2 regions of the Pseudomonas sp. PSE1(2024) genome follow, and region 2 is predicted to be linked to the other one. Evidence: riboswitches for the same ligand, from Rfam matches in the RefSeq annotation. Region 2 holds a riboswitch; the other holds the start of a gene.

Region 1 (3,397 bases), 1.7 Mb from region 2:
CGCCGCTCAACACGCCGACCAAATCAGCGCGGGTGCCTTCGACATCGGTCAGCGAGTCGAGCAGATAAAGCATGCCGCCACATTCGGCGAGCAGCGGTTTGCCGGCGGCATGATGCGCGCGGATCGCTTTGAGCATGTCGGCGTTCTGCGACAAGGCAACGTGGTGCAATTCCGGATAGCCGCCGGGCAGGTACAGACTGTCGGCGTCGGGCAATTGCGCATCGCGGATCGGCGAGAAGAAACTCAACTCGGCGCCCATCGCCCGCAACAGATCTAGACTGGCGCCGTAGGTAAAGGCGAAGGCTTCGTCGCGGGCGACGGCAATTCGCACGCCTTCGAGCAGCTTTTCGGTCTCAATGATTTCAGGCGCGGCGAATTCCACAGCCGGTGGCAGCGCTACCTCGCAAGTGCCGGCCAGCGCTTCGGCGGCGGCGTCGAGGCGCACGTCGAGGTCATTGAGTTCGCTGGCCTGCACCAGACCGAGATGGCGGCTCGGCAGTTCGATCCCGGTTTCCCGGGACAACGCGCCGTACCAGCGCAGGCCTTCGGTGAGGCTGCCTTCCAGCAATTGTGCATGACGCACGGTGCCGACGCGGTTGGCCAGCACGCCGGCGAACGGCAGATCAGGCTGATAGCGCGCCAGGCCTAGCGCCAGTGCGCCGAAGGTCTGGGCCATGGCCGTGCCGTCGATCACGCCGAGCACCGGCACGCCGAAATGCCGGGCCAGGTCGGCGCTAGACGGCGTGCCGTCGAACAAGCCCATCACGCCTTCGATCAGGATCAGATCGGCTTCGGCGGCGGCTTCCCACAACAGGCGACGACTTTCCTGCTCGCCGACCATCCACATGTCCAGTTGATAGACCGGCGCCCCGCTGGCGCGCTCGAGGATCATCGGGTCGAGAAAGTCCGGGCCGCACTTGAATACGCGAACCTTGCGCCCCTGATTGCGATGCAGACGGGCCAGCGCGGCGGTGACGGTGGTCTTGCCCTGACCGGAGGCCGGCGCGGCGATAAGTACCGCCGGGCAGTGACGTGGTTGATTCAAAGTTCGACGCCTTTCTGCGCTTTGATGCCGGCCTGGAAGGCGTGCTTGATCATGCCCATTTCGGTGACGGTGTCGCCCATCTCGATCATTTCCGGCTTGGCGGCGCGGCCGGTGACGATCACGTGCTGCATCGGCGGACGGGCCTGCAGATCGCTGAGCACCTGATCCAGATCGAGGTAACCGTGCTTGAGCGCGATGTTCAGTTCATCGAGCACCACCAGACCGATCGATGGATCGCGCAGCAGTTCGCGGGAGACTTCCCACGCTGCCTCGGCGGCGGCGATGTCGCGCTGGCGGTCCTGGGTTTCCCAGGTGAAGCCCTCGCCCATCACATGAAAACGCACTTGCTCGGGGAAACGGCGGAAAAACAGCTCTTCGCCGGTGCTGTTGCGGCCCTTGATGAACTGCACCACGCCGCACTGCATGCCGTGGCCCATGGCGCGAGCAAGCATGCCGAATGCCGAGCTGCTTTTGCCTTTGCCGTTGCCGGTCAGCACCAGCACCAGGCCGCATTCGTCTGGCGAATTGGCGATGCGTTCGTCGATCACGGCTTTTTTGCGCTGCATGCGCGCCAGGTGGCGCTCGTCGCGTTCGGGGGAATCAGTCATGGGGGAGCTCTCCGTTGAGGCTGGATAACGGCGGGCAGGCACAAGAATAGACGGCAACAAGCCTGGCATCGCCCACCGTGATGCCGCTGGATGGATCAGGCCGGTCTCCGGGCTCATGAGCGGATTGCGCCTGGCTGCGCGCCTTCCCGCTTTTACGCAGTGGCATAAGACGCAGCTTTTACTCATTTACCGTTGCGGGGGCAGCGCCGGGATCGTGAGGGTTCATCGCTTGAAGACCCGCCTCACCGGCTTCCCTGTTTCACTCTGTCGACATGCGCCACAGAGCACCTGAAACAAGCCGCGAAGGTTAGAGGGTTGGGGGTGGAGCGTCAATTGAAGAGGGGCTTGTGCGGCGAATAACTGCCGCCGATCAATTAACTGACGCCAATCTTGTGCCACACTGTCAGCAGTGATATCAAAGAGCCATGCTTTTTGACTGCAGAGAGCACATCACAATAACAAGGGAGAGCACCATGCAAGGCATGATCATCAGCAATCCGCGGCTGGAATTCCTGCGCCCGGTGCTGGAACGCTGGTTTGACTGTATCGACCGCTACAACGCCGTGCGCGGCGACAACGACACGCCCTACTGGCACGACGAAAAAGCCAACCTCGGCCTGCTGTCGGCCGCTGCCTGGATGGCCGAACTGGTCACCCTGCGCGACACCGCCACCCGCAAACAGAACGAGGAAGGCGAGCGCAATGCCCGCGCCGACCTGTTCCTGGCTGGCGCTGAAGATCGCGCCTTCATTCAGGCCACCCAACGCTGGCCGCGCGTCACCAGCCTGAATCTGACGCAGGCCCTGGCGGATATCACCAGCGACGCCAAGCGCATCAGCTACGCCAGCGACCTGAAACTCGGCTGCCTGTTCGTCGCCCCGCAAAAGGCCCAGCACAGCGCCAGCCCGGAAGAGTTGCAGGACATGGTCGACGACCTGCAAAAGGAACACACCTGCGCCGTCGCCTGGTACTTTCCCTACGCCTACCGCAAATTGCGCAGCGAGGCCGGCAACTATCACCCCGGCATTGCCGTGCTGTTCAAGGAAGCCCGCGGCTGAGGGTTGAACCATCGGGCTTGTGCGCTTCTCTATGATTAAGAATGCATTCATAGGGAAGATCAGCAATGCGCAAGCCCCAGCTCGTTTTCGTCATCGTGCTCGCCGGAGGGCTCGCCGCCTGTGGTGAATCCTCCAGCCTGCAAGTCTCCGACGGCACCGGCCCGTCTCCCCGATTGCCCGAACCGAACAAGACCCTGATCCCGACGGTGAACATCGCCCCGGCCATCGGCTGGCCGGCCGGCGCAAAACCGACGGCAGCGGCAGGCACGCAGGTGGCAGCCTTTGCCGAGAATCTCGATCACCCGCGCTGGCTGTACGTATTGCCCAATGGCGACGTGCTGGTGGCGGAAACCAACGCCCCGCCCAAACCCGACGACGGCAAGGGCATTCGTGGCTGGGTGATGAAGAAAGTCATGGGCCGTGCCGGTGCCGGCGTTCCCAGCCCGAACCGCATTACCCTGCTGCGCGACGCCGATCATGACGGCGTGGCCGAAACCCGGACGGTGTTCCTGCAGAACCTCAACTCGCCGTTCGGCATGACTCTGGTCGGCAATGATCTGTACGTCGCCGATACCGATCGCCTGCTGCGCTTTAATTACGAGCCCGGCGCTACCGAAATCAAGAGCCAGCCGATCAAGGTCGTCGACCTGCCGGGCGGCACGCTCAACCACCACTGGACCAAAAAC
Region 2 (3,397 bases):
CCAGAGTTGCCTGAGCGTACTTTTGCCGCGAAATCAGCAGTTTTGCCGGGCCGCTGATCAACTGTTCGGCGAGGGCCAGAGCGGCACTTTCAGCTACGCCATAACAGCCGGTGCGTTCGAAGGCGATCTGTGAGTGATGACTCAAACGTTGCTGGTAACTGGCCAGTTCTTCGCTGCTGAAGTACAGCAACGGCAGCGCCAGTTGGGTGGCGAGTTCCTGCAAACCGGGTTCGTCGCGCTTGAGGTCGATACTGGCGAGCGCCTTGACCTTCTCAAGATCAATTCGATGCGCCTGTAACGCCTGGTCAAGTAATGCACGCAGCGTGCTGGCCGGGCAGCCGCGCTGGCAGCCCAGGCCGACCACGAAGGTCGGCGCTGCGCTGTCATCGGTCATGCGTGGTACTGACCTTCGCTTTTGCGGCGGAACAACCAGGCGCTGATCAGGCCCAGGGTCAGCCAGAACGCGACGTTGGTCAGCTGCGAAGCGATTTTGAACTGGGCTTCGAGGGCTTCCGGGGCGAGCATCGAATGAACTTCCGGTTGTGGCGCGCCGATCACATGCGGCACGGCAAGGATCGCCACGCCGAGGATCTTCATCAGCCAGTGACGGCTGAACGCGATCAAGGACAGGCCGACAGCGGTGGAGGCCGCAGTGCCGATCCACCACATCTGCCGCGAGGCCAGATCCGCAGCGGCAGTGCCTGGCAATTCAGGTGGCAGACCCATGGTCGGGGCGAGCACGAAGGTCGCGTAACCGGCCAGACCCCAGAGCAGGCCTTGCGATGTTTTGGTCGGCGCACGCAGGGTGTACAGACCCGCCAGCATCAGGGCGAAACCCACGGCAACCACCAGATTGCCGCCAGTGGTGGAGACCACGCGCTGCCAGCCATCTTCCGGCTCCCAGGCTTCGGCATCGTGTGTATGGGCGGCGGTGCCGGCGGCGTGTTCGTGAACTTCGGCAACCGGTTCGGCTTTCTCGAAGGTTTCGGCCTGCAGAATCAGCGGCGAAACCCAGAAGCTTTGCAGCAACGTCAGGAGCAGGGCGGCCAGAAGGCCGGTGAAACCTGCGGTCTGCGCAATACGCTTGATCATGTCGTCAGGTCTCAGTGGCACGGGAACGCGGCGCTGTGGCGGGTATCGTGCGCGGCGTTGTGCACCGCTTCGATGTGCGAGAAACCGGCGAAATACACGAGGCACGCACCGAGGATCGACGCGCAGACGGCGGCGGTCAGGCGTTGGCTCAGGGTGGTGGTGCTGGATATCTTGTCCGAATTGCTGCCGGTGCTGCTGATGATCGACATGGCGCTTCCCTCTGGAGTGTCAGCGGGTGAATAGAGCGCATGAAAACCCCTGCGGTCGGGCACGCAGAGGTTCGAACAGCGCCCGCCCACCGCGGGTTTGTTATGTTCAGTGGCGATGTCGCGCACTGTGTGTTGCGGGCCGGTCTCCGGGCTCACGAGGGGTGGCTGTCTGCCGACCTGCAAGCGTCACCTTCCCATGCCTGTGGGCACAGTGGATCTGACGCTTCGCTCGCTTACCGTTGCGGGGGCAGCACCGGACTGACATGGCTTTAGAGTAAAGCACATGATTCACCGGTTTCCCGTTTCACCCTGTGAGGGGCACCCGTAACAAGTTGTGTAGGAGACCATGGGTTGGGGAATTTAGTCAATTTTGTGGGCAGATCCGTTGCTGCGGTTATGGCTGCTTAGGGTTCCGCCCTTACGGCGGGTCACTTTTGGCAAACGCCCCAAAAGTAACCAAAAGGTCTCTAACCCTGACGTACGGCCCCTCGCTGAGGCTCGGGGTTCCTTCGCTCCGGGATCGATCCGGGGGCATCGCCTACGGTTTGCTTCGCTGCACCTCCTCTCGATGCATGCGGCTGCGCCGCACGGTCGCTGCGCTCCCACCCCCGGATCAATCCCTCCACTCAGCCTGCCGACGGGCCCTGCGATCAAAAGCGGTACTCGAGCTAACGCTCATTGTGTTGAGTGGGGAGGAGCTTGGGTGTTCGGCTTTGGTTTTGTGGTGGGTTTACCCCTCACCCCAGCCCTCTCCCCGAGGAGAGGGAGCCGATTTGTGGTTTTTTCAAAACTTGAGTTCGACTCGGTACTTCACGTCGGCGTAGCTCTCCCAAACACCTCGTTCAGTTCCCTCTCCCTCCGGGAGAGGGCTAGGGTGAGGGGGGCTCTTGATCTGGCTTTTGCTCTGGCCCTGGCCCTGGCTTTTGATCTCAAGCCCCTTCGGCAGGCCGAGCGGAGGTGTCCATCAGGGGGTAGGCGCGTAGCGCCGTGCGGCGGAGCCGCATACATCGAGAGGAGGTGCAGCGAAGCAAACCGTAGGCGATGCCCCCTGGTGGACACCGTAGCGAGGGAACACTGAGCCTAAGCGAAGTGCCGTACGCCGGGGCAAAAGCCTTTTGGTTCCTTTTTGGCGTTTGAAAAAGGGACTCGCTGTAAGAGCGAAACCGCCAGCGGCAGCACCCGAAGCAACGGATATGCTCTCAATCCCAAACTCCACGAACCATTGACCCATCCCCACACCCTGCGTAGCCTTGCGCTTTCGAGGTTCTTCGGCCCACGCCGAAGCTAAGAAGGGAACGCGGTCCAAGCCGCGGCTGCCCCCGCAACTGTGAACGGTGCTGTTCGCTGCCACGCCACTGCCAACTCAATCCAGAGCCAGCGGGAAGGCGCAGCGAATACCGGGCCAAGGCCCGAACACCGTCAGCCAGGAGACCTGCCTCGTCACAGATTCTCACTTTCAACCGGGCGGGGTGATCCGGTGGCGAACTCTCCAGGCACGCACCCGCGTTGCCGGTCTCGTCCCGTATGCCCGCCACCTTGCCAAAGGGCATCCGATGAAAACACTGGCCAAACTCCCCGTCACCATCGTCACCGGCTTCCTCGGCTCGGGCAAAACTACCTTGCTGCGGCACATGCTCGACAACGCCCAGGGCCGCCGCATCGCGGTGATCGTCAACGAGTTTGGCGAGCTGGGCATCGACGGTGAAATCCTCAAGCAATGCACCATCGGCTGCACCGAAGAAGAAGCCACCGGCCGCGTCTACGAACTGGCCAACGGCTGCCTGTGCTGCACGGTTCAGGAAGAGTTCTTCCCGGTGATGCGTGAACTGGTGGCCCGTCGCGGCGACCTCGACCACATCCTGATCGAAACCTCGGGCTTGGCCCTGCCGAAGCCGCTGGTGCAAGCCTTCCAGTGGCCGGAAATCCGCAGCGCCTGCACCGTTGACGCGGTCATTACTGTGGTCGACAGCCCGGCCGTGGCTGCCGGCACCTTCGCCGCGTTCCCGGATCAGGTCGATGCCCAGCGCAAACTCGATCCGAACCTGGACCACGAATCGCCGCTGCACGAGCTGTTCGCCGACCAACTGGCCAGCGCC

What was found. A riboswitch is a leader RNA that binds a small molecule or an ion and turns the genes downstream of it on or off. The one in region 2 is predicted to bind cobalamin.
Region 1: it holds a riboswitch for cobalamin, as region 2 does, so the genes downstream of both, cobO (cob(I)yrinic acid a,c-diamide adenosyltransferase) here and ABTV87_RS15855 (CbtB domain-containing protein) in region 2, are expected to answer to the same signal.

The regions. Positions count from the first base shown of each region.
Region 1 is NZ_CP158967.1:1,841,927-1,845,323, reverse strand. Features, by position in the region: gene ABTV87_RS08365 (cobyrinate a,c-diamide synthase) at 1-1,045, opposite strand, end outside; gene cobO (cob(I)yrinic acid a,c-diamide adenosyltransferase) at 1,042-1,653, opposite strand; cobalamin riboswitch at 1,735-1,960, opposite strand; gene ABTV87_RS08355 (hypothetical protein) at 2,127-2,711, shown strand; gene ABTV87_RS08350 (PQQ-dependent sugar dehydrogenase) at 2,777-3,397, shown strand, end outside.
Region 2 is NZ_CP158967.1:3,524,752-3,528,148, reverse strand. Features, by position in the region: gene ABTV87_RS15865 (cobalamin biosynthesis protein) at 1-394, opposite strand, end outside; gene ABTV87_RS15860 (CbtA family protein) at 391-1,092, opposite strand; gene ABTV87_RS15855 (CbtB domain-containing protein) at 1,104-1,301, opposite strand; cobalamin riboswitch at 1,422-1,642, opposite strand; cobalamin riboswitch at 2,546-2,755, shown strand; gene cobW (cobalamin biosynthesis protein CobW) at 2,855-3,397, shown strand, end outside.